DNA from 4 places in the Sporomusa sp. GT1 genome. Region 1 is predicted to be linked to each of the others. Evidence: riboswitches for the same ligand, from Rfam matches in the RefSeq annotation. Region 1 holds a riboswitch; each other region holds the start of a gene.

The links. A riboswitch is a leader RNA that binds a small molecule or an ion and turns the genes downstream of it on or off. The one in region 1 is predicted to bind S-adenosylmethionine.
Region 2: linked by a shared signal. The riboswitch ahead of metK (methionine adenosyltransferase) and the one ahead of GT1_RS17485 (PLP-dependent aspartate aminotransferase family protein) in region 1 are both predicted to bind S-adenosylmethionine.
Region 3: linked by a shared signal. The riboswitch ahead of GT1_RS21360 (homoserine O-acetyltransferase) and the one ahead of GT1_RS17485 (PLP-dependent aspartate aminotransferase family protein) in region 1 are both predicted to bind S-adenosylmethionine.
Region 4: linked by a shared signal. The riboswitch ahead of GT1_RS17025 (MetQ/NlpA family ABC transporter substrate-binding protein) and the one ahead of GT1_RS17485 (PLP-dependent aspartate aminotransferase family protein) in region 1 are both predicted to bind S-adenosylmethionine.

What each region holds. Positions count from the first base shown of each region.
Region 1 is NZ_BMBX01000021.1:18,416-25,725, forward strand. Features, by position in the region: gene GT1_RS17470 (ABC transporter ATP-binding protein) at 1-855, shown strand, start outside; gene GT1_RS17475 (DUF2292 domain-containing protein) at 932-1,285, shown strand; gene GT1_RS17480 (TatD family nuclease-associated radical SAM protein) at 1,313-1,915, shown strand; gene GT1_RS17485 (PLP-dependent aspartate aminotransferase family protein) at 1,963-3,108, opposite strand; SAM riboswitch class I at 3,192-3,289, opposite strand; gene hydE ([FeFe] hydrogenase H-cluster radical SAM maturase HydE) at 3,462-4,508, shown strand; gene GT1_RS17495 (YezD family protein) at 4,532-4,864, shown strand; gene GT1_RS17500 (PadR family transcriptional regulator) at 5,006-5,374, shown strand; gene GT1_RS17505 (HlyD family secretion protein) at 5,377-6,396, shown strand; gene GT1_RS17510 (DHA2 family efflux MFS transporter permease subunit) at 6,406-7,310, shown strand, end outside.
Region 2 is NZ_BMBX01000003.1:219,004-226,313, reverse strand. Features, by position in the region: gene fmt (methionyl-tRNA formyltransferase) at 1-458, opposite strand, end outside; gene def (peptide deformylase) at 464-916, opposite strand; gene priA (primosomal protein N') at 1,033-3,453, opposite strand; gene GT1_RS22510 (hypothetical protein) at 3,553-3,681, opposite strand; gene GT1_RS06675 (heavy-metal-associated domain-containing protein) at 3,694-3,921, opposite strand; gene metK (methionine adenosyltransferase) at 4,120-5,307, opposite strand; SAM riboswitch class I at 5,377-5,485, opposite strand; gene coaBC (bifunctional phosphopantothenoylcysteine decarboxylase/phosphopantothenate--cysteine ligase CoaBC) at 5,538-6,740, opposite strand; gene rpoZ (DNA-directed RNA polymerase subunit omega) at 6,750-6,956, opposite strand; gene gmk (guanylate kinase) at 6,999-7,310, opposite strand, start outside.
Region 3 is NZ_BMBX01000044.1:7,955-15,264, forward strand. Features, by position in the region: gene GT1_RS21345 (LysR family transcriptional regulator) at 53-967, opposite strand; gene GT1_RS21350 (hypothetical protein) at 1,244-1,411, opposite strand; gene GT1_RS21355 (homocysteine synthase) at 1,527-2,813, opposite strand; gene GT1_RS21360 (homoserine O-acetyltransferase) at 2,897-4,099, opposite strand; SAM riboswitch class I at 4,207-4,316, opposite strand; gene GT1_RS21365 (xanthine dehydrogenase family protein molybdopterin-binding subunit) at 4,432-6,726, opposite strand; gene GT1_RS21370 (xanthine dehydrogenase family protein subunit M) at 6,751-7,310, opposite strand, start outside.
Region 4 is NZ_BMBX01000019.1:18,520-25,829, forward strand. Features, by position in the region: gene GT1_RS17010 (HDOD domain-containing protein) at 1-263, opposite strand, end outside; gene hisZ (ATP phosphoribosyltransferase regulatory subunit) at 256-1,437, opposite strand; gene GT1_RS17020 (YerC/YecD family TrpR-related protein) at 1,452-1,757, opposite strand; SAM riboswitch class I at 1,948-2,052, shown strand; gene GT1_RS17025 (MetQ/NlpA family ABC transporter substrate-binding protein) at 2,192-3,013, shown strand; gene GT1_RS17030 (TetR/AcrR family transcriptional regulator) at 3,061-3,651, opposite strand; gene GT1_RS17035 (DUF456 domain-containing protein) at 3,668-4,180, opposite strand; gene purD (phosphoribosylamine--glycine ligase) at 4,249-5,520, opposite strand; gene GT1_RS17045 (YdcF family protein) at 5,547-6,299, opposite strand; gene GT1_RS17050 (glutamine--tRNA ligase/YqeY domain fusion protein) at 6,379-7,310, opposite strand, start outside.

The sequences.
Region 1 (7,310 bases):
ATTTTTGGTGCAGATGACAAAATCATTGCCCGCAATATCCGGCGTGTATTCAAAATTAAGCGCAAGCCAAACGAAACAGCTACAGAATTTGAAGCAATTAAACAGTTGGATCTTACTGTTAAACAAGGAGAATTTTTAGCTATTGTCGGCCCAAGCGGCTGTGGGAAATCAACTTTTCTGGACATGATTGCCGGTTTGGCTCACCCCAGCTCCGGCGAAATATATATGGATGGTAAACTGATTGACGGTCCGGCTTTGGACCGTGGCATCGTAATGCAGGGGTATGCGTTGTTTCCCTGGCGAACAGTGCGAAAAAACGTTGAATTTGGGCTTGAAATAAAAAAGGTGCCGTCAAAAGACCGCAAGGAAATCAGTCAGCAGTATATTGAATTAGTCGGCCTGAAAAACTTTGAGGACAGGTACCCCCATGAATTGTCCGGAGGCATGAAGCAGCGCGTAGCTATTGCCAGGGCATTGGCTTATGATCCGGAGGTCTTGCTTATGGATGAACCGTTTGCAGCCGTTGATGCTCAGACCCGGGAGGTTCTGCAGGAAGAATTGTTGCGCATTTGGGAAAAAACCAGGAAAACCATTGTTTTTGTTACACATGGTATTGATGAAGCAGTATTTCTGGCAGACCGGGTAGCTGTAATGACGGCAAATCCCGGAACAATCAAAGAAATTGTTACGATTAATCTGCCAAGACCGCGTGATGGTATCCGTTCATCAGCCGACTTTGGCTGGGTTCGGCACAAAATTTGGGAATTACTGCAAACCGAGCATTTCACCGCTGGCAAGACGAAGTTATCTGGAAAAAATGTGGCTGAATCCATATCTGCGTCGGCAGCATTGTAAACTGAATCAGTACACTTTTGCATTGCATCTTGTTTGGCTGATGATTTGTCGATAATAATTAATTCGGGGGTGTAATGTGGAAAAGTTAAGTTCCAAGAAACGTTTGTTGCCGCAAATTATGGAGTTGATCCGTCATTCGCTTCATACGGTTAAGTATGGGCACTTAATTTTGACAGTGCAGGACGGCTATGTGATTAAAATGGAGAGAACAGAAAAATTTATTTTTACCGCTAAAAATAAATCCGGCTATATAGTACAGGATGTTCCAGCAAGACAGCACTCTTTTCAGCCTAAAATCATTGCTCAGCTTGAAGGTCTGATGTATGGGCAGCTGATTATCCGAATTGAAGATGGCAAGGTGGAACAGATAGAGAAAACCGAAAAACGGCGGATTAACGAACAGGAAGGAATTTACGGAGATGGTATCTAAGGCATAGTTGATTGAAAAAAGGGGGTGATGATGACGATTACGTATGAATGGGGAGACTCTTTATATATCAATATTACCAACCGCTGTACCAATAATTGTACTTTTTGCGTGAGAAATAATCAGGAAGGTATTTCCCGGGGAATGAATCTGTGGCTGGAACGGGAACCTACGGTCAGTGAAGTTCTGGCAGATATTCAAGCCAGGGATATCTATAAGTACCGGGAGTTTGTATTTTGCGGATATGGAGAACCCATGCTGCGAACTTATGATATTGTTGAAATATGCAGATGTTTGAAAAATACATATAATATACCTATTCGCATAAACACAAACGGGCATGCCAATTTGATTTGCGGGCAGGATATCACTTCACAGTTAGCAGGGCTGGTGGATGCTGTTTCTATTAGCATGAATGCAAAAAACAATAAAGAATATCAGGAATTATGCCAATCCGATTATGGTGAAAAAGCCTATGAGGCTATGCTTGCGTTTGCTGCTAAATGCAAAAAGTATATTCCCCAGGTAGTACTGTCTGTTGTTGATGTTATGTCTGATGACAATATCCAGTCCTGCCGGGAGATTGCCAACAGAATTGGTGTTGATTTTAGAGTCCGGCATTATCAATCATAATTTAGAGATAGAAATGAGTCAGAAAAAATTTCTGACTCATTTCTATCTTACTGTTCCAGCGCCTGGGCCAAATCGGCAATAATGTCTTCCACATCTTCAATGCCGACAGACAAGCGCAAGAGACAGTCACTAATGCCTAAGCGCTCACGAATGTCGGCCGGGATGTCGGCGTGGGTCTGGACTGCTGGGAAGGTGATCAGCGATTCAACGCCGCCTAAACTTTCGGCAAACTGGAGGACTTTTACCTTGCGCAGCACTTGGGCAGGCAGGCGGGGATGGTCTACGGTGAAAGACAGCATGCCGCCATAGCCAGAGGCCTGGGCGTCCTGGATTTCTTTACCGGGATGGTTGGCTAAGCCGGGGTAATAGACTTTGGTAACACTGGGATGGGTGGTAAGCCACTCGGCGACAGCCTGTGCGTTTTTTTCGTGCTGGCGTGACCGGATTGCCAGTGTCTTGATCCCCCGCAGTAAAAGCCAGCTGTCCTGCGGCCCAAGGATGGCGCCGGTAGCGTTTTGGATAAACCCGATTTTTTCACAGAGCGCGGGGTCACCGGCAACTACCAGACCGCAGACCACATCATTATGGCCTGACAGGTATTTGGTACCGCTATGGAAGACAATATCGGCGCCCAGAGTTAGCGGTTGCTGGAAATAGGGGGAGAGGAAGGTGTTATCCACAATGACGTGCACCGGTTGTGGGGTATGCTGACGGGCGATAGCCGTTATTGCCCGGATATCGGCAATTTTCATCAGCGGATTGGTGGGTGTTTCCAGTAAGATGGCTTTCGTGGCAGGCTGCAGTGCCTGGCGCACCTCTTCCAGGCTGCTGGTATCGACAAAAGTAACTGTCAGACCGAACTGGCTGAATATCTTGTCCATAATGCGATAGGTTCCGCCATAACAGTCTTCGGTAATAATCAGATGATCACCAGGCTGATACAGCATCAGTATTGCCGAAATGGCAGCCATGCCTGAAGCGAAGGCAAAGCCGGCATGTCCTTCCTCCAGGGCGGCTACGGCTTCTTCCGCCGCCTTACGGGTAGGGTTCTGGGTACGGGAATAGTCATAGCCGGTGCTGCGGCCGAGTTCAGGGTGGCGGAAGGTGGTTGTCTGGTAGATGGGAGTGCTGATGGCACCGGTGGTTTTATCGGTGACAAGACCTGCGTGGACGGCTTTGGTGGCAAATTTCATAACATATCATCTCCTATTTTGTGTTTGCGGCAGGCAACAAAAAAACGACTCCACCGTAAGAAGAGTCGCCTGTATGCGCTGATAACTCATCTTCCGGATTGCTCCGCTGGATTTAGCACCTTGCATTGCTGCCGGTTGCCGGGTGTCATAGGGCCAGTCCCTCGACCACTCTCGATAAGTTTAATTATTTAATTTTATTGGATTTTATTTTTGCATACTTAATACAATTTGTCAATAGATATTTTTATGCTTTTTATCTGCTTGCCTGCTTGATATTGACGCCGGTTGAAAAACCGGATATCATGATTTCAACAGGCATAACTATTTTGGGAATACGGGGAGGCAGTAACAGTATGACTGATAAAAAAGATATACTGGCATTAATAAAAAAAGCTGAAACAACCCATGAGCTTACTAAAGATGAAATTGTTGCGCTGCTGATAGATACCGAATACGAAGCGGAATTTTTTGCTGCCGCCGACCGGGTGCGCCGAATGTATGTGGGCGACGAGGTACATTTGCGTGGGCTGATTGAGTTTTCCAACACCTGCAAACAAAACTGTCTGTATTGTGGTCTAAGGCGGGATAATAAAAAGGTAAACCGTTATCGTCTGGGACCGGAAACCATCCTTGATTTTGCAACCAAAGCCAAGTCATACGGTTATCGCACGGTTGTGCTGCAGTCAGGCGAAGATGAATGGTTTGATGTGGCTGCCATGGTTGATATTATCAAAAAAATCAAGGAACTTGGTTTGGCGATTACGCTGAGTGTGGGTGAAAAAACCCGTGAGGTATATCAAGCATACCGTGATGCCGGTGCCGACCGGTATTTGCTCAGAATTGAGACTACCGACAAAGCATTGTATGAAAAACTCGATCCGGGCATGAGCTGGGATAACCGGGTAAAATGCCTGCAGGACATAAAAGAGCTGGGTTTTGAGCTGGGAACAGGTTCTCTGGTCGGTATACCGGGGCAAACTGTTGAATCGCTGGCCGATGATGTTTTGTTTTTCAAGAGCATGGATGCGGACATGATTGGTGTAGGTCCGTTTATTCCTAATCCGGACACGCCGTTAGCCAAAGAGGCAGGCGGTACTTTTGAATTAAGCACCAAGGTGATGGCTATGACCCGGCTGCTGTTACCGGATATTAATATTCCGGCGACAACCGCTATGGAGTCTTTGAACCCGCAGGGACGGGTACTGGCGCTGCAACGGGGGGCCAATGTAGTGATGCCCAATGTTACCGAGGGCGAATACCGGCAGCTGTATTTGCTCTACCCGGGGAAGATTTGTATCAACGACACGCCGGCTCATTGCCGTTCGTGTATTACCGGCAAAATTCAGGGTATTGGCCGCAAGGTAGCTGAAACGCACGGTTTCCGGGTAAAGCGGGCTTAGCAGCACTGGAAGGGAATGAGCGTATGAATAAACATATTTCTGAGGAAGTGCTTGCGTTGATTGAGCAAGCTGTGAAACATATTAATTTTGGTTCTGTTACCCTGGTACTCCAGGATTCACGGATTATTCAAATGGAGAAACTGGAAAAAATCCGGATAGGCGAACAGCCGCCGAAGGGCGCAGGTAAAACTGCAGCAGCTGCCACTGGGGTGCGAATGCGGATATTGCAGTCAGTTGACGGCATGGAATATGGAAAAGTGGCTATGCAAATCCAGGCAGGGCAGATTATGCAGGTGGAAAGAACCGAAAAATACCGGGTAGGAAAATTAACCGGCCTTCATGGCGACGGAATTTAAAGAAACATACGGCGATGAACTGCTTATAGTTCATCGCCGTATGTTTTTTTAGGGGTTTGTAATTTAAACAAAAAGATGTTAAAATTAATGTTATTAAAATTAATAATATTGCAATTCAATGCGATGAGGAGGCTTTACGGAATGGTTAAGGACAATGAATATAAGACAAGAGTCAAGGCTCTTGTCGGGCTATATATACTCACGATCCTGGAACAAAGTCCGGCTTACGGAAATGAAATTGCGGAACTCATTAAAGGCCGTACTTTGGGTATGATTTCACCCAATCCCAATGCCTTGTACCCGTTACTGCGGAAGATGGAGGAGCGCGGCTACATTGTTGGCAGCTGGGATAAGCCTGATACCCGAAACAAGCGGGTATATTCGATTACTGAGCAAGGTGTGTCCTATATACCGACCCTGCGGGAAATTGTCAGGCAAAGAATTAATGAGTCGGAACGCAAGCTTCAGATACTGCGCCGGGATTTGTTTGGTGAGGGCAGGGAGGAATAATAATGGGTCATAAAAAAGTGACGAAAAAGAAGTTTATGGCTGTGGCGGGACTTGTTCTCGCTATCGTTTTGTGCGGGGGATTATGGTGGTGGATCAAATACGCCGGTGTAGTCTCAACCGATGATGCCAGAGTTAAAGGGACGATTGTTACCGTAAGTTCGCGAATTTCGGCCAGGGTGGACGAACTGCCGGTTCAGGAAGGCGATGAAGTGCAGGCCGGTCAGGTGATTGCAAAACTGGACAGTAAGGAGCTAGAGGTGCAAGTGGCTCAGGCTAAAGCCAGTCTGGCTGTCGCTCAGGCCAAACTGGCGGGCGTCAAGGCCGGCAGCCGGCCGCAGCAACTGGCTCAGGCTGGGGCTGCTACAGAACAAGCGGCGGCAAACTTAGAAAATGCCAGGAAAATGTATGAACGTGCCGAAGCGCTTTATCAGCAAGGCGCTGTTTCCGCGCAACAACGGGACACAGCGCAAGCCAATCTGTCTGTTGCCCAGGCACAATATCATGCAGCAGGTGAATCGTATAGCCTGACGGCAGAAGGGGCGCGTTCTGAAGATATTCAGGCAGCTGCCGCTCTGGTGGAACAAGCAGCAGCGGCGCTGAAAAATGCCGAGCTTCAACTGGAACATGCCGTAATCCGGGATCCGATTGCCGGTGTTATCGCAGTAAAGTCGGTTAATATTGGTGAAAGCGTGTCAATCGGTCAACCCATTGTCAATATCGCAAATCTGAAAGATGTGTGGGTGGCCGCCAATATTGATGAAACCTATATCGGAAAAGTTCATACCGGACAAAGTGTTGATTTTACTATTGACGCCTACCCGGGCCGGAACTTTACCGGCGAAGTCAGCGAGGTAGGTGCTGCCACCGGCTCGCAGTTTGCCTTGCTGCCGACGGAAAACACTTCAGGCAACTATACTAAGCTTACGCAAAAACTGCCGATAAAAATTAAGGTTTCGGCCAATGAAATCTTTGCGCTAAAACCCGGCATGTCGGCTATTATAAGTGTGCATGTCAAGTCATAAGAGGTATATATGAAAAATTCTACGCCGGCGAACAAGTATTTAGTGCTGTTTACAGTAACTTTGGGAACCATGTTAAGCGGTTATGTGAGCAGTTCGGTAAATATTGCTTTGCCCAATATTATGCAGGTTTTCGGCTTTACTATGGATTCGGTAGTGTGGGTATCGCTGTCTTATATGCTGCCCTATGGGTCGATCCTGCCCATTACCGGCAAATTGGGAGATCAATTTGGCAGAAAAAGGCTGTATTTAATTGGATTAAGTCTTTTTACTATTGCCACACTGCTGGTGGGTTTAGCCTGGAATAGCACGCTGCTGATCATTTTCCGGGTACTGCAGGGGATTGGAGCCGGACTGTTATTTCCCAATGCCATGGCATTAGTTTCCGAAGCCTTTCCCGCCGGGGAACGCGGTAAAGCGTTGGGAATATGGGGGGCACTGGCTGCTGCCGGCAGTGCCCTTGGTCCGACGATTGGCGGCTCTATTGTCGAATACCTGGACTGGCACCTGATTTTTTATTCTATTTTACCGGTAGCGGCCGGCGGCTTGCTGCTGGGGGTGAAAGTACTGTCCGAATCCAAAGCCGGCAGCAATGAAACCGGCATTGACTATATTGGCGGTACGCTGCTGGTCATGAGCTTGAGCGGCCTGCTGTTAGTGCTGAACCAAGGTTCTAAAGAAGGCTGGTCTTCACTCTATATTATAAGCCTGTGTGCCGGTTCGGCCCTGTCGCTGCTGGCCTTTCTCCTGGTGGAAAGCCATATTGAAAAACCTATGGTGGATCTGGGTTTATTTAAAAATGTAACTTTTACTGTATCCAATATCGTCGGATTTTTGTCATATATGGCCATGTATGGCGGCTTGTTTCTACTGCCGTTCTATCTGCGCAATATTCAAGGCTACACTGCTATACGCGC
Region 2 (7,310 bases), on a different contig from region 1:
TTGGCAATCATATCCCCGGTATCCATGCCGACATCCATATACATGGTGGTAATACCGGTGGCGGTTTCTCCGTTGATAATAGCCCAGTGAATGGGTGCTGAGCCACGATATTTGGGTAACAGCGAGGCATGTACATTAATACAGCCGTAGGCCGGCAGTTCTAACAGCTTTTTGGGCAAAAGTTGTCCAAAAGCAACAACAATAATAATATCAGGGTTAAGGGCGGCAATCTGGTTGTAGCTGTCATCAGTTTTGATGCTGGCAGGCTGCAGAACAGGCAGATTGTATGCCAGCGCAGCTTCTTTAACCGGTGAGTAGGCCAGTTTCTGACCGCGCCCCTTAGGGCGGTCAGGCTGCGTGATGACCCCGGCTACCGGATAACCTTCTTTTATAAGCATATCCAGACAAGGTACCGCAAAGTCGGGTGTGCCCATAAATACCGTACGCAATTTTCCCATTACAACTACCCCTTATGTATGGTTTTTGCCAGTTCGATAAACAAAATGCCGTTAAGATGGTCTATTTCATGTTGCAGAGCACGTGCCAGCAGGCCGGAACCGGAAATCCGGATTTTTTTGCCGCTGCGATTCAGCGCATCCACCGTTACTGTCCCATACCTTTCTACTTCCCCATACATGCCTGGGACACTCAGACAGCCTTCTGTACCATTTTCACAGCCCTCTTTGTTAATGATTTCCGGATTAATCAGTTCGATAATGCCGTCACCAATGTCGATAACTACCACTCGCATGGATACTCCCACTTGCGGAGCAGCCAGTCCTATCCCGTCGGCGGCATACATGGTTTCAGCCATATCGTCAAGCAATTGTTTAATTTTGCGGTCAATCTTTTCTACAGGCGCAGCAATATCTTTAAGCACTTTGTCGCCTGCCTTTTTAATTTCCATTACTGGCATGGTTTTGTACCTCCCTCTTTCCTTTCAGGCCATTAGACAAATTTTATCACAGTTTAGCAGGTGACGAAAGTGTCAAATACACGAGTCAAGTCTTGACAAAATAATTCAATGTGAGGTTAGATGACATTTACAGGGTCTACGTCAATAACCACATCTTTGCGGCTGCTAATGTGCAAAGATGTGAACAGGCTGGTCACGGCAGCTGGATCCTCTGTTTTGATTAGAATATTAATGCGAAAGACGTCTTTTATTTTATGAACCGATGCCGGAAACGGTCCAATAATGTCGGCAGCTATTCCCGCCATTGCTTGAGCCAGTTCGCCTGCCAATTTGTTAGCACTCTGGTGCACCATGATTTCGTCGGCAGCCTGTACTGTTATTTTTATCAAATTAGCAAACGGTGGATAGTTCAGTTGACGACGGAAGGTAATCTCATGTTCATAAAATGCCGGATAATTATGTTCTGCTCCGGCAGTTATCGCATAGTGCTCGGGATTATATGTCTGCATTACTACCTGCCCGCTCTTTGCGCCGCGTCCCGCTCTCCCTGCCGCTTGCGTCAAGAGCGCAAATGTCCGTTCGGCTGCCCGGAAGTCGGGCAGATTAAGCGCAGTATCTGCCGAGATAATTCCAACTGCCGTTACATTAGGAATGTCGTGACCTTTGGCTACCATTTGTGTGCCTAACAAAATATCATACGTTCCGGCGGCGAAAGCCGCTAATATTTTATCATGTGCCATTTTGCCTCTGGTGGTGTCCTGATCCATACGCACAATTTTTGCCGCCGGAAATAATGCGGTAAGTGCCTCTTCCACCTTCTGGGTACCGGCGCCAAAATAACGGATATACCGGCTGCCGCATTCAGGACAAGTATCAGGCACAGTATGGCGTTCCTGACAGTAATGGCAGCGAAGGCTATTGCCGGGGGTGTGATATACCAGTGAAATATCACAATGTCTGCATTTGAGCACATGGCCGCATTCGCGGCACAGGACAAAGGTAGAATAGCCGCGCCGGTTAAGCAGGATAACGGCTTGCTCCTTTTTTGCCAGGGCTCTGGCTAACATCTCCTGCAGCGGCAGTGAAATGACGCTGCGGCGTCCTTGTGCCAATTCCTGGCGCATATCAACAAGCGTAACTTCCGGCATTGGCACATCATCAACCCGTTTATTCATAGAGATTAATGTATGGGTGCCGTTAAGTGCCTGGAAGTAAGTTTCTATCGCCGGGGTAGCGCTGCCCAGTACCAGGGCTGCACCGGCCAGTCTGGCCCGGATTAAGGCAACCTGCCGGGCATGGTAACGGGGAGATTCTTCCTGTTTGTAAGTAAACTCATGTTCTTCATCGATAATTATTATGCCCAGATCGCGGGCAGGTGCAAATAAGGCCGAACGTGCACCAACAACAATGCCAGCCTGGCCGGACTGGAGGCGGCGCCAGGCATCGTGCCGTTCGCCGACTGATAGTTTGCTGTGGATAACAACAACATCATTACCAAACGCTGCCCGAAAACGGGCGACAAGCTGACTTGTCAAAGCAATTTCCGGCACCAGGACAATGGCTTGGCGATTATGTCGCCGGGCTTCAGCGACAGCCTTGATATAAATAAGAGTCTTGCCGCTGCCGGTAACGCCGTGAATCAAAAAAGATTTATGCGTCCCGGCTTTAATGGCTGGAATTATTAGCTGTAAGGCGTGCTGCTGCGGTTGTGTCAATGATACCTCGGCAGCCTGCTGACAGACGCTGTCATAGCTGTTGCGGAGCACCGGTACACTGCGGCTGGTAATGAGCCCTTGTTCTGCTAATTTTTTCACAGTGGCTTGCGTAATATTAAGGTGGCGCAACTGGGGCAAGGCAAGTTCATTATTCTGCAGGAGTGCCTGCAAAAGCCGGCGCTGGGCTGCCCTGGTTTTGGGCAGCATTTGCTCAGCTTGAGCAGCAGTTTCCTTGCTGACAGCCAAGTTAATAATTGTCGTTGTACTGGCTTTGCCGCGTGTATTGACAGTATCTGCATGAATAATTAGTTTATGTTGTAAAAAAAATTTTATCATAGCATCTATGTTACCGGGAAGTTTGGCAAGATCTTTGAGACTAACCGGACCATGAGCATAAATATAGGTGAGTGCCTGGCGGTATTCCTCCGGCTTGTTGGCGAGCAGAATGGCTGCCGCTTCATAATCCATTGCGGCAGATGCCTGATAGGCTTTTTGCGTTTTTACTCCCGACAGGCCGGGAACGAACAGACGCATGGCTTCGGCCAGTGAACTGAGATAATACTGGCTTATCCATTTGGCTGTTTTCAACATATTGTCATCAAACCAGGGGTAATCATCAAGTATAGCAAGGATGGCTTTTAAGCCTTCCGTACATTCGGGTTCCAGACCGACAACGAACCCTTCTACCTTCCTGTTGCCGAACGGAACTAGTACGCGCCAGCCGATAGTGATCTCAGGTAAGTGAGCTGGAATAATGTAGGAAAAAGGCTTAGTAATGCTGCGGGCAGGGATATTTACAATAATTTGAGCGGTGTTTGCCATTTTTTCTACACCTGGCTTTCTTTTCTTAAGGATAAAGAGAAGGGGACTATGCAGTCCCCTTTGTTAGCTAACATATATATTTATATTCGCTTTTCAGTGTCAAATACCTGCTACCGGTTTTTCGGGATCATGAGCGGCCATTTCCCAATCTAGCCCGGTGTCCATTGGCAAACGTTTAAAAAAACGCTTAATCCGGCGCTTTTTCAGCGGTGAAAAATGGAGCTTCATATGTCAGACTCCTCAACCTTGAATTGAATAACCGAGTGATTGTAAGGTTTCTTCAATATATCCGCTAGAAGTCACCGATGCATCATGGCTGACAGCAATTTGCTTAGAAGCTAAGTCTACTTTTACGGAAGAAACACCATGAAGGTGGGACAACGTATGCTCAATACGGTTCCGGCAATGGTCGCCTTTGAGGCCCCCAACACGGTAAACGGATTGTGTGGTATTTTTCTGTGTGGCCAATGGAATACCTCCCTTTTTACTGAATTGAGTCTCCAGCAATATTAGTATTACCATTGGCCACTAATTAATTAATATTTATCCGATGACTAAGATTCAGATGGGGTTAAAACTTCATCTGAATCAAGTCTCCATTTATCCGCTGACTGCCCTGTCTAAGATTCTCAACCTCTTTTAGTTGAATCCCAAGAACGGTTACTCTTATATATTGGCTTCTTTGCGAAGCATATCGGCTTTATCGGTACGCTCCCAGGGCAAATCTATGTCAGTGCGGCCAAAGTGACCGTATGCCGCTGTTTGACGGTAAATGGGGCGTCTCAGATCCAGGGACTTGATAATGCCGGCAGGTCTTAAATCAAAGTGCTTGTTGATCAGTTCGACAATTTTGCTCTCGTCAATTTTCGCGGTACCAAAGGTTTCTACCATGACCGATACCGGCCGGGCAATACCGATGGCATAGGCTAATTGTATTTCGCACTTATCGGCCAAGCCTGCTGCGACGACATTTTTGGCTACATAGCGGGCAGCATAGGCAGCAGAACGGTCCACTTTTGTGGGATCTTTGCCGGAGAAAGCGCCACCGCCGTGGCGAGCCATGCCACCGTAGGTATCGACGATAATTTTGCGTCCTGTCAGTCCGGAGTCACCTTGCGGGCCGCCTACAACAAACCGGCCGGTAGGATTGATATAGTATTTGGTTTGCGCATCTAACAGTTCGCCGGGAACCATCGGAATGATAACTTTGGCGATAAGATCTTTTTCAATGGTTTCTCTGTCGACTTCCGGGCTATGCTGGGTTGAAATTACGATAGTATCAATGCGTAACGGTTTACCATCCTCATATTCAACAGTTACCTGGGTTTTTCCGTCCGGACGGAGATATGGCAGCTCGCCGTTCTTACGAATTTCAGAGAGGCGGCGGGCTGTTTTGTGAGCCAGGGCGATGGGCAATGGCATATATTCCGGAGTCTCGTTGGTAGCATAACCGAACATCATACCCTGGTCACCGGCACCAATCGCTTCAATGGCATCCATATTGCCTAACTTGGCTTCGAGAGCTTTATCAACGCCTAAAGCAATATCTGCAGACTGTTCGTCAATAGAAATTAACACACCGCAGGTTTCACCGTCAAAACCATATTTGGCACGGGTATAACCAATACTTTTAATGGTTTCACGAACAATTTTGGGAATATCTACATAGCAGTTGGTCGTGATTTCACCTACCACATGCACAATACCGGTGGTAACCAATGTTTCACAAGCTACCCGGGCATTGGGATCATGAGCCAGAATTGCGTCAAGTACGCTGTCGGAAATTTGATCGGCAATCTTATCTGGATGGCCTTCGGTTACAGATTCAGATGTAAAAAGTACACGTTTTACCATAGTGCTGTCCCTCCTAAATTCTATATTGCAAAAAGAAAAGCCTCCGCAAGGGAGGCGTGATTGTTCTCACTCCCATCTTGCGGTTTATCCGCCGGAATTGGCACCGTTTTTAGTAAAACTACTAAAATGGTTGCCGCGGTTTCATCGGGCCAGTCCCTCCACCAACTCTTGATGAGTATAGCATATGCAATTTAACAACAAAAAGATTTTAATCTAAATACAAAAAAAAATCAAGTATAATTTGTCAACATTACACAAATTTTGTCAATCAGAATTTCAGCCACCTGGCGTTTAGTAAGCTGCGGCAGTTCTTCAATCAGGCCATTTTTATGTATGACTCTGACAATATTTGTGTCTGTATTAAAGCCGGCTCCCGGTAAAGTAACATCATTGGCAACAATCATATCAAGATTCTTCTTAATTAGTTTCTCTTGTGCATGACTTAAAAGCTCTTGCGTTTCGGCTGCAAAACCGATTAAGAGCTGATGCTTTTTACGCTCGCCTAATTCGCGCAAAATATCAGGATTTTTGACCAGGGATAAGGTTAGAGTATTGCCGGTTTTTTTTATTTTTTGGTCTGCTGCCGTCTCAGGCCGATAATCAGCCACAGCGGCGGCTTTGATTACAACATCGACAGTATCAAACTCCGCAAGAACAGCTTCACGCATTTGCGCGGCAGTTTCAACTTTTTTGACAGTTATCCCCGCCGGACAGGCAAGACTTGACGGACCGGAAACAAGAATAACTTCTGCGCCGCGCGCTGCGGCGGCTTCGGCAAGAGCATATCCCATTTTGCCACTCGAATGGTTGCCAATATATCTCACCGGATCAATGGGTTCACGCGTGCCGGCAGCCGTAACCAGTACCCGCTTACCGGCTAAATCCCGGTTGCCTTGCAGCAGGGATTTAACTTTTTTTACAATATCCGCCGGTTCAGGCAAGCGGCCGGGGCCATCCACACCACAGGCTAACATGCCGGAGGCCGGTTCTACTATATGATAGCCAAGTCCTGCCAGTTTGTTTAAGTTTTGCTGGGTAATTGGGTTTAGATACATGTTGGTATTCATGGCTGGAGCCAAAATTATCGGTGCTTTGGTAGCCATGACGGTGGTTGTAAGCATGTCGTCGGCTATGCCGTTTGCTATTTTGCCGATAATATTGGCTGTTGCCGGCGCAATGAGGAATAGATCAGCGCGGCTGGCCAGTGCAATATGCTGCACATTCCAGGTTTTAGGCTCTTCCCACATGTCGGCAACCACCGGGTTGCCGCTAATTTCGCGAAAAGTGAGCGGTGTGACAAATTCTGTAGCCGCTTTTGTCATGATAACATAGACCGTATGCCCGGCTTTCTTTAACCGGCTGACAATTTCAACTGCTTTATAGGCGGCAATGCCGCCGGCAACTCCGATAACGATAGTTTGGCCTGATGACATTGCTGACTCCTATTTAATGCCGGTTTTGGTGCGTTCGTAGGTAATTTTACCTTGAGCCACCTCTTCCAGGGCAATTGTCACCGGCTTATTGGATTTAGACTCCACCAGTGGCTGTTGGGCATCCATAATTTCCCGAGCCCGTTTGGCAGCTAAGACAACCAGTGTATATTTGCTGTCAACCTTTTTCACTAATGTATCTAAAGACGGATTAATCATAGCATATCCCCTTGCCTAATTTATTTGCTGTGCCAAGTTTCGTTAGTTACAACGTGCCTGGCAAAGACTATCAATTAAATCGGTATTGCGTTCTGCCCGATGCTTTTCGGCGGCAATGATTGTTTCCACTCTTTGCACAGCTGCCGCTACTTGATCATTTACTACAATATAATGATAGTTATGCGCCTGAGCAAGTTCGGCGCTGGCACAATGCAGGCGTTTTTTGATGACTTCCAGGCTGTCAGTACCGCGTTTATGAATTCTGTCAGCAAGCTCATCCAATGAGGGCGGGATTATATATATATATACACCTTCCGGAAATTTTTCTTTTATTTTCATAGCTCCCTGGGTATC
Region 3 (7,310 bases), on a different contig from region 1:
TTAATACAGTTACTATCATAATTAACTTCTCGCCAAATTAAAAAAAACCGGACTATAGTCCGGCTTTTTTTAATTCAGCTTCCGCATCAAATAAGCGGGCGGCATATCTTAGCCATTCCCGGGCAGCAAAAGACAAGTATGTATCCTTTTTCCACATAACTGCCAAATGCCAGGGACTGATTTCCTCAGCAATAGGCAACGCGGTAACAACACCTGCTCCCAGTTTGTCGCATACCACTTTTGGCAGCAAAGCAACTCCCAGTTTAGCGGCCACTATCTCCACCATAAAATCCCATTGCGAGCTTTCACATAAGACTTTAGGCATAAATCCGTGCTCACGGCATTTCTCCACAATATGGTCATGCAGTGCAAAATCCTTCCGGAACATGACTATTGGCTCATCCTCAAGATCGGCAATATGCACAAGCTCCTGCCCGGCCAGGCGATGCTCCGGATGGACAATAAGCCATATGGGATCTTTAGTAAAGGCAAACATAGAAAAATCAGTTTTGTTTCTTACAGGCAGAACAACAACACCTATATCAATTTCCCCATCTTCTGCCATATCTTCTACGGCTTTTGAACCAACCTCAACCAGATCAATGATGATGTTTGGATAGTTTTTCTTGAATTCCCCAATGGCGATGGCAAAAAAGCTAGTCTCAACCATAGGCGGAATACCGATACGGATGCGGCCTTTTTGTCCTTTTGTTAAATCATCCAAATCGGAAGCTACCGTTTTAAGTGATTCAAGGATCCTGCAGCCACGTTCATAAAGGGTCTGCCCGGCATCTGTCAGTTTAATCCGGCGAGCCGAACGGTCGATAAGCGTAACCCCAAGCTCATCCTCTAAGCTACGCACCATCTTGCTGATTGAAGGCTGGGAAACATGAAGTACTTTGGCGGCTTTGGTAAAACTCAGCTGCTCTGCCACCTCTATAAAGTAAGTTAAGCGAAGAAGATCCACAACACATGTACTCCTATTATTAATAAGGTAGATAGCCGGAAAAGGCCTCTACCTTATACTATGGATGGCACATTATGAATATGTCAAGCTATTTTATGCTGCAGCAATACATAATGAATAAAAAAGACTAACCGGCTCTTACCACCGCTGTCAGAAGCGATTTTTTCGAGCAGGTTAGTCCGCAGCCAGCCTAGTGACCCGTATACGCTGAAATCATAATAACTTCGCGGAACTTTTCCCGCGTATTCTAACTACACTTTCCACGTAGACGGACCACTAGGACGGAACTGCTTTATCCCAAAACGCCTGGGTCCTCGTTATATCTCTGCTGGCGGCAAGCGGCACAACTTTAGCCCGCTTGTCCACCAGCACTTCTGGTTTAACTGTCTCACAAGGGCTGCCAAAGTGCCAGAGTCCAAGGATTCTCGTAAGTAAAGCCTGCATAACTCTTCCTCCTATATACCGTAAATCTACCTTTATTGTATACCTTATTCACTTTACCAGTAAAATATACCTTAGGCATACATAGGATTCCTTACGGCTATAGGAGGGAGCTTCACTACTTGCTGGCGGCTAAGGCTTGCGCTAAATCATTAATCAAATCGGCTACATCTTCAATGCCGACAGAGAGGCGAACCATATCATCAGATACGCCGGCACTGGCCAATTGCTCGGATGATAACTGGGAATGGGTGGTACTGGCCGGATGAATAACCAGTGATTTAGCATCACCTACATTAGCCAGCAGCGAGAATAACCGGAGTGCATTAATGAACCTGCGTCCGGCTTCCAGGCCGCCTTTGATGCCAAAAGTCATTATGGCACCGGCTCCTTTGGGCAGGTATTTCTTCGCCAGATTATGATCCCGATGGCTTGCTAACCCGGGATAGCTGACCCAGGATACCAGCTCATGCTTCTCCAGATAGTTGGCAACAGCCAGTGCATTTTGACTGTGCCGTTCCAGCCTCAAGTGCAGCGTTTCCAAACCCTGCAGGAACATAAAGCTGTTGAACGGACTCAGACAGGCGCCAACATCCCGGAGTACCTGCACCCTGAGTCTGATAATATATGCAAGCTTGCCAAGGGCTTCGGTATATTTCATATCATGATAGCTGGGGTCCGGCTCTGACAGCAGCGGGAACTTGCCATTGCCCCAGTCAAATTTGCCGCCGTCAATAACCACACCGCCCATAGTGGTGCCATGACCGCCAATAAACTTGGTTGCCGAGTGGATTACAACATCGGCGCCAAAATCAATTGGGCGGCACAAATACGGAGTAGCAAAGGTACTGTCAATCATCAGCGGTAAACCATGGTTATGCGCTACAGCAGCTACGTTCTCCAAATCCAGCACATCGATCTTGGGATTGCCGATGATTTCAGCATACACTGCCTTCGTTTGGGGCGTAATGGCAGCGGCAAAGTTTTCCGGCTTGCTCGGATCAACAAACTTAACCTTTATCCCTAACCGCGGCAACGTGTGGGCAAATAGGTTATACGTTCCGCCATATAATGTCGAGGAACTGACAATCTCATCACCGGCCTGGGCAATATTGACAATGGCTGCAACAATGGCCGCATGGCCTGAGGCAAAGGCCAGCGCCCCCACACCGCCTTCTAACGCGGCTATCCGCTGTTCAAATACATCATTTGTCGGATTCATAAGCCGGGTATAAATATTGCCGCTTTCCTTCAAACTGAACAAATCGGCTGCATGGTCGGCATCCCGGAAGTTGTATGCGGTAGTCAGATACAGCGGTACTGCCCGCGAACCGGTTGTTGGGTCAGGCTGCTGCCCGGCGTGTACGGCCAGGGTATCAAAACGTAGATTTTCTGGCAATGTCATAATCATCCCTCATTTTATATGTATTTTGTATATAAATATCGCTTAGGAAATGTCCCTGTCTTACACTGGCCGGGCTTGCTGCCTTACACGGAAACGTCCGGTACTAGCCTGGCCCCCAAATAAGCCAGGCTGGATGCTCTGAACTTAATCCACTGCCTAATAGGTACCGCGGCAGAAACCGGCAGAACTTTATTAATAAAATTGGTCAGTATGGGCCTGAGCAAATGAAAATCAATGAGAAATCCATCATGCCCATGCGGGCTGTCAATGATGGCAAAGTCGGTGCATACACCTGCTTGCCGCAGGGCTTTCGCTAATTCTTCCTGCTGGTGCGGCGGATATAAAATATCAGAACTTACTCCCACTACCAGTATTCTGGCATCTATTCTTGCCAAAGCCGCTTCATAAGAAGAATAGCCGGTACCAATATCAAAGAGGTCCAATGCTCGCAGCAAATACAAATACGAGTTGGCATCAAACCTTTTTACCATGCCTTCGCCCTGATAATCAAGATAATTTTCAATTTCAAATTGTCCGGCCCGCGTCCGCCGGCCAAACTTATATGACATAGACAACTCGCTCTGATAGGTAATCATCCCTAAGGCCCGGGCAGCGGCCAAACCCTGCTTGGGTCCCGGACTGCCGTAATAGTCGCCATTTTGCCACGCGGGGTCAAGCGTGACGGCTTGGCGGCCTACACGGTTGTAAGCAATAGCCTGCGGCGAGGAATAGCCGGGTGCGGCAATGACAATCGCTGCATCCACAAAGCCAGGATAATCAACCGCCCATTGCACTGCCTGCATCCCGCCCATTGAGCCTCCCACCACCAGGGATAAGTGCTCAATCCCTAATATATCCAGCAGCCGTTTCTGGACCCGGACCATATCTTTGACGGTAATTTCCGGAAATCTCATGCCATAAGGCTTGCCGGTGGCAGGCTCAAGCGAAGACGGGCCGGTAGTCCCTTGGCAGCCGCCAAGCACATTGGCACAAATAACAAAAAACCGGGTGGTATCAAGCGGCCGGCCTGGGCCAATTAAGGGTTCCCACCAGCCCTGCTCATCATATTGGTCATGCGCCGCAGGATGGCTGTCACCGGTTAATGCATGCGCCACCAAAATTACATTGTCGCGTCCTTCTGACAGCTGGCCGTAGGTTTCATAAGCTACTGTAACCTGCTCTAAACAACCGCCCTGAACTAAATCCAGCGGCTGCTCAGGTGTCGCAACTTGAGCCAGCTTAAGTTGCGGCCGCCATCTAAACCCCGGAAAAAAGGTAACAACCATGATATCCTCCCTCCTACTATAATGATTAGACCTAACTGTTTTCATGCAGAAGAGCTAATAAAAAACCCCCTCTGCAAAGAGGGGGCAAACCGGCATACATAAAGCCCCTCTCATCTCCCAGGAATATCTACTGATTCCTGCTGGAATTAGCACCACTGCGCATTGCGCCGGTTGCCGGGTGTCATCGGGCCAGTCCCTCGACCTCTCTGGATAAGAGTTCAATATTAATTTATTGGTAGATGTATATATGATACCTAACCCAGGATACATTTGTCAAGTATATCCGGGGTACAATGTTACAGTTTTTCATCCGCACTCCCCAAAACCTGACACTACCGAAGTAATGTACGGTTACTTGCCTGCCGGGCCGTAAGCATTGCCATAATTTTATCCGGGGTAACCGGCAGAATTGTGAAGTTGGCGGCAAGCGCATGGTTAATGGCGTTTACGGTAGCCGCCGTGACGGGGATTGTTGCAAGTTCACCCACACTTTTAGCTCCATATGGTCCATGCTCTTCGCCCTCTTCAATTAAGAGGACTCTGACCGGCGGCATATCGGGTGCATTAACCAGATGGTACTTACTAAAGCTAGCGCCACCGGCAACACCTGTCCGGGCGTCATAAGCAATATCTTCGCTGATTGCCAGCCCCAGTCCCATTTGCACACCCCCATGAATTTGCCCTTCTACAAAACCGGTATTGATGGCCTGGCCAATATCATGTACGGCTACAACGTCCACCACCTTGACAAAACCGGTATAAGTGTCCACAGCCACTTCGACGAAGTTTACAGCATATGAACCGGGGTTGGCCGGGGATCGATAGGTAATGGTACAAATAAGCTCGACCTGATTTTTTTGCTGAATAGCAGCCGCCATTTGTCCATAGCTGATTTTCTTTTCCGGTTCGCGGCTGGTATAGACCATGCCATTTTCAAGCAATACCTCTTCCTCACTGCACTGAAAAATTTTGGCCGACTCCCGGATCAGCAGGCTGCGCAATTCCTCGGCAGCCTGCATGGCATTGGCGCCGCAAACGTGGATAACCCGGCTGGCCTGGCAGCCGATATCATAGGGACTAATATCAGTGTCAGCCTCAGGCGCCTCAATCATATCAAGCGCAACCTCCAGCACCTCGGCCACAATCTGTTTCATGGCGGTTACCGTGCCATTGCCCAGGTCGTGCAAGCCGGCATTAAGCATAATACTGCCGTCTTCGAGCATTCTTATCGTCATTGTGCCAAATTCCTGGTAGGCTCCGTAATAGCCGTTACCATGGGTGGCACAAGCCATGCCTACACCGGTCTGCCATCGCCCCTCAGGCTTAGTCCTGTTCCATTTCTCACGCCAGCCAAAAGCCTCGGCGCCTTTGTGCACACAATCGATAATCCTGGCATTGCCCAGATTAGGCCCGCCGCCCGGATCAGCGTCAAAGGGGTGTACCAGGTTTTTCAGCCGAAATTCAACAGGGTCCATTTGTAAACGCCTGGCCACATTATCCAGATTGATCTCGGCAATGGTTTGCACCTGCGGCGATCCATAGCCCCGCGCCGCTCCTGCTATGGCCGTATTGGTATGCACGGCTATGGCCTGATAATGCTGGCTGGGAATACGGTACAGCCTGGACAGCTTTTTGCCCATCGCATAACAAATGACACGGCCATTGGAAGTATAGGCCCCTGTATCGATAATATGCTTCATGTCCCGCGCTATGATCTTGCCTTCAGGACTTACCACGGTTTTTACATAACCGATGGTCTTGGTTCTGGTCCGGGTGGCAATTATACTGGCCCACCGATCAAATTCTATCTTTACCGGCCTGTTCAAATCTTTGGCAAAGAAGGCGCAGTACGGCTCAAGGGTTATTTCCTGCTTGCCACCAAAAGATCCGCCGATGGGAGTTTTGATAACCCGGATTTTATGATAAGGCAGCCCCAGGACTTTGGCCACAATAAGCCGCACAGAATATACGATCTGGCAGGGACTATGCACCGTTATTCTCCCTCGATGATCCGGTGCGGCAATACATACGTGATTTTCCATAGCTGCATGATGAATTTTAGGAGTTTCTACCCGGTCTTCGACTACTATGCCTTCCGGTGCCGCCATGGCAGCTGCCGTATCGCCATAGCTGGTTTCCATGGTAAAAAACGGGTTGCCGCTGTCATGGACAGCAACCTGGCCGCTGAGGGCATCCTCCGGATTAATAACCATTGGCAAGAGTTCATAGTCAGTCTTTATGAGACTTGCAGCAGTTAGGGCCGCCGCCTTGGTTTCGGCAACCACCGCCGCTACCGTATCACCAATAAAACGAACAACCTCGGGGAATAGCTCCTGATCTTCAACTGCATTCTGACCGGCAAACCATACTTGCGAGTTAAATCTGATTTGCGGCGCATTGTCACGCATATATATCTTTACAACGCCAGGCACAGCCATGGCCTCGGAAATGTCAATATTCTTAATCCGCCCATGCGGAACCTGGCTGAATACCAGGTGAGCATGCAGCATCCCGTCGATAGCCATGTCGCCGGTATACCGGATTTGCCCGCTTGCTTTGGCTGCTCCATCTTCGATGGGTATTGACCTGCCGACATATTTGAAATTACGCGCCGGTTTGTCTGCCATCACGTTCCCTCCTGACAAAATAATTTAATTCCTGTTGCAAGCGGCAAACAAAAGACCGGTCAAGTCATGAGCCAATCCCCTCACGGCTGCCTTTTTGTAGGGATGGGAAGCCCGGCCTGTTATCATCTCATCTACCGTTTCGGCCAACAGCAATGTTAAGTTGGCAGCAAAACTTTCATCAACTACCTGCTGGCTGAAAAATTTTTGAATGGCAAGCGGACATACCGGCGTTTTGCCCAGAGCGCCCATAGCCACCTTGCCCTCGACAATCATGTTTTTACTGCTGTCATAAATAACCTGGGCGGCCAAACTCATCTTAGCAATGGTCACCTGAGACCGACTGCCAACTTTTACGAACCCGCTGCGGCTCCCGGCAGCAACCGGAATAACAATTTCAGTTATTAATTCTTTCGCCTGAAGCCCGATTAGGGCTTGTTCCAGGGTTAGGACACGCGCTCCTTCCGGTCCGGCAGTATGGATGCCGGCATTATAGACTGCCAGCACCGGCAGACTGTCACCGGCAGGTGAGGCACTGGCAATATTGCCGCCGATTGTTGCCCGGTTTCTTATTTGCACCGAACCTA
Region 4 (7,310 bases), on a different contig from region 1:
GCAACGCTGACATCCCCTTTTATCTTGCCGATATCATGAAGCAGCGCGCATGTTAGCAGTAATTCTTGGTCAACATCCTTTTCCTTAGCGGCAAGTTCCCCGGCTGTGTAGGCTACATTCAAAGCATGCCGCTGGTCAGGTAGGTTCATCTGCCAAAAGAAGGCGGCTGCCGCCGGGTCTAAATACCGCTCCACAAACTGCCTGTCTGTTTCGCTAATCCGGGCAGTGACCGCCGCTACAACCTGTTTTATCCGTTTACTCAATATATATCAATTCCTCATAGCCCCGGGTGCGAACCACTGCTTCCGCCACCGCCCGCGGTTCGGCAGCAAGCGCCAGTTCTGCCCGGCGTCTTTGCCGCCGGCATTGGTTAGCCGCTTCAATGGCCTGCGCCAGCTTACCTTCCGTCCAGGCAATATATACATCTTTACCCTGCACGCTGACGCCAATCCCCTGGCGCTCCAGAGCTAATAGCATCCGTTCTATTCCCATGGCGAAACCTGTCGCCGGGTTGGCAACCCCCAGTGAAGCCAGCATCGTATCATAACGCCCGCCCCCGCACAGCGGGAAGCCCAGTCCCGGCGTATAGCCCTCAAATACCATGCCGGTATAGTAATCAAAGTCACGAATTATGCCAAGGTCAAAATTGACATACTGATCGACACCATAGCCTGCAAGCAGCTTGTGAATATCGGCCAGGTTATCCAGCGCCGCCCGGCTGAGGTCATTGCTGACCAACCGGTAGGCTCTGCTTAACATATCCTCCCGTCCATGCAAAAGCGGAATTTGCTTAAGCAGTTCTTGCGCTGCCTGCTTAAGTCCGCTCTGTGAAAGCAGTTCGCCAAGCCCAACTAAATCGCGGGTAACCATGGCGGATTTGATCTGCTGCTGGCGCTCGGGGCTTAACTGGCTTTCCGCCATCAGGCCGTTGATAAAATCCACCTGGCCTAAGCCGATTTGAAAATTGGTCAGCCCGGCTTCCAGCATAGCTTCTACCGCCAGGGCCACAATTTCGGCATCGGCTGCCGGACCGGGCGCACCTAACAGCTCCACCCCGGCCTGATAAAACTCGCATTGTCTGCCGGCCTGCGCCTGCTCATGGCGAAAGACATTGGTAAGATAAAACAGCCTGAGCGGCAACGGCATTTCCTTCAGTCTGGTTGCCGCCACCCGGGCAATCGGGGTTGTCATATCCGGTTTGAGTGCCAGAATCCGGTTGTTTTTATCAAAAAATTTAAATACATGCTGCTGAATGTTGCTGCCTGTGCCCACTGCCAGTGTTTCCATATATTCAAAGGTCGGTGTTACTATTTCGTCATAGCCCCAGCAGGAAAATAGATCGGCCAGTGCCCCCTCGACAATCCGCTTCTGCTTGGCTTCCCGGGGCAGCAAGTCCCGCGTCCCATACGGAATTTGCGGTACAAAATTTTTGTTCATATTAACACTCCATTCTACTCAGCCTTGTTTTCCTCCAGATGGGCCAACACAGCTTTATAACCGTCGGCTCCATAATAAAGGCAGCGCTTAACCCGGCTGATGGTTGCGGTACTGGCACCGGTAGCGGCAACAATATCGTCATAAATGACGCCTGCCTTTAACAGCCGCGCCACTTCCAGCCGCTGCGCCATCGCCTTAAGTTCGCCGATTGTGCATACATCCTCAAAAAACTGGTAACACTCTTCCTCGCTGCTAAGCGATAAAATCCCCCGAAACAGCTGGTCGGTAAGTGCATCTTTCAATTTGGGATTTGCGGTCATACTATTACGCCTCCTGTAAATACTTGCTTACACTATCTATTCGCTACACACCTGTTTTTTCCTTCTTTATTCCTTTCCAGCTTTATCGAATTAAAACTTTTTACTATTTTACTCATTTTTACTAATTTAATTATATTTTTATTGACAGACATACCTATCGGTGCTAATATAAATTTCATAAATTACATATTGTTCATCAAGAGCTGGCTGAGGGAATGGCCCGATGACGCTGCGGCAACCATCGCAATTTGCGAACGGTGCCAATTCCACAGGATACTTTCCTGGCAGATGAAGAACTGGACAACAAGCCATTTCGGACTGCCGAAATGGCTTTCACTATTTTTACGGGAGGAGGCTGACCTGCTTTTTTTAGCCAGAACATTGTCTTACCTTGGTGTCATTAGTAAAGTAACTACTATTAGGAGGAATATGTCATGAAAAAGATTACCTTATTATTGCTTGCCGCTTTATTGGCGTTCTCCACTCTCCTTGCCGGGTGCGGCGGTAAAGAAACCCCTGCCCCTTCAGCAACTGAGAAAAAGACTATCAAAGTAGGCGCAACCCCTCTGCCCCATGCTGAAATTCTTGCTGTCATCAAACCCATTCTGGAAAAAGAAGGCATCAATCTGGTTGTGGTAGAAATGAGCGACTATGTCCGTCCTAACATGGCTGTTGCGGAAAAAGAACTTGATGCTAACTTCTTCCAGCACATTCCCTACCTGACCAAGTTCAGCGCCGAGCGCAAACTGGATCTAACCTATACTGCTGCCGTACATATCGAACCCATGGGGATTTATTCTAAAAAAGTTAAAAACCTGAATGACCTGCAAAACGGCGCAGAAATTGGCATCCCGAACGATCCCACCAATGGCGGCCGCGCTTTGGCACTCCTAGAGAAGGCCGGCATTATTAAACTTAAAGACGGCGCAGGCGTTACCGCTACCGTCAGCGACATTACCGCCAACCCCAAAAATGTAAAAGTCCGCGAACTGGAAGCTGCTCAATTGCCGCGTTCCCTGGATGATCTGACTTTAGCTGTCATTAACACCAACTACGCGCTGGAGGCCAAGCTGGTTCCCGGTAAAGACGCCTTGTTTATTGAACAAAAAGACTCCCCTTATGTGAATATCCTTACCGTCCGCAAAGGCGATGAAAACCGCCCGGAAATCCAAAAATTAACCAAAGCCTTAACCTCCGAAGAAGTTAAGAAATTTATCAATGAAAAGTACCAAGGTGCTATTGTACCGGCATTTTAATGAAGTAAAAAATGAGTCTGGGGAAATCCCCGGACTCATTTTTTTTATTAACGGTTAACTATCCCGTACATAAAAATATCGGCAATGCTGTTGGCCGTACTATCAATAGAATCCTGTTCTCCGCCAACAAACCCCTGAAACACCATCATCACAATAACACTGAACAAACCATGGGCGGCTTTGTGCACATCACACTGGCGGATAGTACCTTGATCAATTCCTTCCTGTAAGATCCGCTGCAATGTCCCGATAGTGTGAACAAACCTTTCCCGGTATTTTTCCCGCTCCGCCTCGGTAAAGCTTGACGGTTCCTCACGGCCTAACCCGCGCATCTCATGCATGAGCACCCGCCACAAATCCGCATTTTGCACATAAAACTCCAGAAAAACACGAATGGCTTTCTTGGTTTTATCCAGCGCCGGTTCGGCAAGAGCAGCAATGGTATCCAACTCAGCTTCAAAACCGGCACTGCGTTCCTTAATCAAGGTATAAAAAAGTTGTTCCTTATTGACAAAATAGTTATATACTGTGCCTTTACCGGTATCGGCTAAGGCAATAATCTCGTCAACCGTGGCGCGATGATAGCCTTTGCGGGAAAAAACAGTATAGGCAGCATCAAGTATTTGCCGGCGTTTCATAAGTTTCCTCCTGTCCTTACCAAGCCAGTTTGGAAAGGATCAAAACCACCATGCCGATAGCCATGGCTAATTTGAAAATCAATCCCAATGCCTGACCAATCATGATACTCTTGGCAACCCGCCCCGCTTTCTCCCGGTTGCCGGTAGCGGCATACTCCGCCAGGTAACCGGCGGCAAAAGAGCCGGTGATGGCCCCCGCAATCGAGCCAAGTCCCGGCATAATGCCTGTGCCGGCAATACCGCCGACAATGCCGCCAAAAAAGGCAGACCCGATAGCCATACGGGATGCATTTTCTTTTGTGGCCCCCAGCGCTCCTGCTATAAATTCAGCCAGTTCGCCCAGCAATAATGCGCCCAAAAGCAGCAAGAGCACGGTACTGCTCATATGCACGAAGCCTTCTGTATAGCCATACCCCAGCGCCGTAAAAAATATGAGCCAGTTGCCAGGCAAGCCAATTGCCGTCATACCAATGCCAACAGCAATGATGGCTATAACCAGTAGATTAATGGCTATTAACCCTGCATCCAAACCATGCACTCCTTTGCGAGCGGGTTGCCAGCAATCTGCCTAATATGCGTGGCAATCTCCCTCTTAGCTTATTTGCGGTTAAACGCCCGGTGGGCTATATCTTTGCGGTACTGCATTCCCGCGAATTTGATTTCAGGTACAGCCTGATATACCTTCTCTACCGCCGCACGAATATCACCGGCTACGGCAGTCACGCCCAGCACCCGGCCGCCGGTGGTAACAATATGGTTGTCCTTGCTGCCGGTACCGGCATGAAAAACCATCGCGCCCTGCTTTTCCGCCTGATCAATACCGGTAATTTCATTCCCCTTGGTATAATCGCCCGGATACCCCGCAGCCGCCAGCACAACACAAACGGCCGCTTCCTGCCGCCAATTTATGGTTACATCAGCCAACCGCTCCCCGACACAGGCCTCCATGATATCCACCAAATCACTATCCAGCAGCGGCAATACCACCTGTGTTTCAGGGTCACCAAACCTGGCGTTAAATTCAATGACCTTTGGCCCCTGGGCCGTAATCATCAAACCGGCGTATAAACAGCCTTTATAGATAATGCCTTCCTGACGCAGCCCGTCAACCACCGGCTGCAGCACCTCGCGCGTCACCTGCTCCCGCACAGCCTGAGTTACCACCGGCGCCGGGGCATAGGTTCCCATACCACCGGTATTGGGCCCCTGATCATTGTCAAAAATCCGTTTATGGTCCTGAGCCGCCACCATGGGAGCTACCGTAAAGCCGTCGGTAAAGGCCAGCAGGGAGGCTTCCTCACCCTCTAAATATTCCTCAATAACGATCAAATTACCGGCGCTGCCGAAAGCCTTGTCCCGCATCATCATATCGACGGCAGCAACCGCTTCCTCCACCGTCATGGCTACCACAACACCCTTGCCGGCTGCCAAACCGTCTGCCTTAACAACAATGGGAGCCCCCTGCTCCTTGATATAGGCGATAGCTTTGTCCGCATCGGTAAAAGCCGCGGAAGCGGCGGTGGGAATATTGTATTTGTGCATAATTTCTTTGGCAAAAGCCTTCGAGCCTTCGAGCTGGGCCGCCTGCCGGGACGGTCCAAAAGCCTTGAGCTGTAATGTGGCAAAATGATCGACAAGCCCGTTGGCAAGCGGCAGTTCCGGGCCAACCACGGTTAAATCGACAGCATGGGCTAAGGCAAATTGGCCCAAAGCGGCATTGTCGCTTACATCAATGTCGACACATTCGGCCACAGCCGCAATGCCGGGGTTACCCGGAGCGCAATAGATTTTTTCCACCCGGGGGCTTTGCGCCAGTTTCCAGGCCAGAGCATGTTCGCGTCCGCCACCGCCGATAAGTAAAATTTTCAAGATATCACTACTCCTCATATATAACATTAAAACCAGCGTACTGCCATAAGGCCGAGATATTCTTTGATGGCCAACTGGGTGTTATAGAAAGCGTCCGCCCGGGGCCATAACAAATGCCATTCAAAAATAAAGCGGGTATTTGTCTGATAGTCGGTTGGGTATGGCGTCACTTCCATATTATATTTAGCAAACTGCTGTACAGACCGCTCCATGTGAAAAGCCGAGGTCACCAGCACCGGACTGGTAAAACCACGCTCCGCTATAATCTGTTGCGTAAATTTAGCGTTATCGGTAGTATTAAGGCTCTGCCCCTCCACAATGATGTTGTCATCGGCGACGCCCAAGCCTTGCAGGATATGCCGGGCAATCTCGGCTTCCTTACCGGTATTGGCAAATACCTGCCCCCCGGAAACGATGACCGGCTTGCCGGTGAGACGGTGTAACTGCGCTGCCGTTAACAGCCGGTTGGCAGCAGACCCCATAAGATGTCCCTGCCCATGAACATTCGGCGTATCAGCCGTAGCCCCGCCTCCCAGCGTGACAATAACATCACCGGTTATCGCTGCCGGCGGCTGGTAACGGCTCTCTAAGGACCGGATTAAGATATCTCCCACTAACGGCGTGGATATCAGGTACAAAAGCGCTGTTATTAGCGCCAGCAGCCCTGCTCCCCGCTGGTGCCGGTAATACATCCGGCCACAGACAAAAGCCAGCGCAGCAATAAACAGGCCTGGTGGCAGCAGAAAAGTTATGTATAGAAACTTTATCAAAACCAACACCGGAATACCTCGTTTCTAGCATCTGGCATCAGAAAGACTTTTGCCGGCAACCCGTGCCTGGCAAAAGTCTTTCCTGCTATTATTTCTTCTCCAGCTTGGCCCAGGAATCTTTCAGGGAGACGATACGGCTAAATACGGGAAGGTCGGCGGTTGAATCACGATCAACGACAAAATATCCCTGCCGCATAAACTGAAAACGACTGCCTGGCTGAGCTGTTTTGATACTTGGTTCCACTAAGCAGGCTGTCAAAACTTCCAGGGAATCAGGGTTTAGCGTATCGACAAAATCCTTAGCCTCTTCTTCCTGATCCTGCTGATCAGTCAACAGGTAATCATACAGACGAACCTCGGCTTTTGCGGCATGAGCTGCCGATACCCAGTGCAGCACGCCCTTAACCTTGCGGTTTACCGTACCGCTGCCGCTCTTGGTATCCGGGTCATACGTACAATGGACTGCCACAATCTCGCCGGTTTGCTCATCTTTGATCACATGCTCGCATTTAATTATATAGGCATGTTTGAGCCTTACTTCCGCCCCGGGTGTCAGGCGGAAATATTTTTTCGGCGGATTCTCCATAAAATCGTCCTGCTCAATATACAGTTCCCGGGTAAAAGGCAGTGTCCGCGAGCCCATCTCAGGATTTTCCGGATTGTTCTCGGCTGTCATTTCTTCCACTTGTCCGTCCGGATAATTATCAATAATAATTTTAAGCGGTTTAAGCACTGCCATAACACGCGGCGCTTTGGTGTTGAGATCTTCACGAATGCAATGCTCCAGCAAAGCAATATCCACCGTACTGTTGCTCTTAGCCACACCAATCCGGTCGCAGAAATCCCGGATGGCTTCCGGCGTATAGCCTCGCCGCCTTAGGCCCGAAATTGTCGGCATGCGCGGGTCATCCCAGCCGCTGACATAGTTTTCTTCCACCAGACGGCGCAGATAGCGTTTGCTCATAATCGTATTGGTCAGATTCAGCCGGGCAAATTCAATTTGCTGGCATTTATAGATTT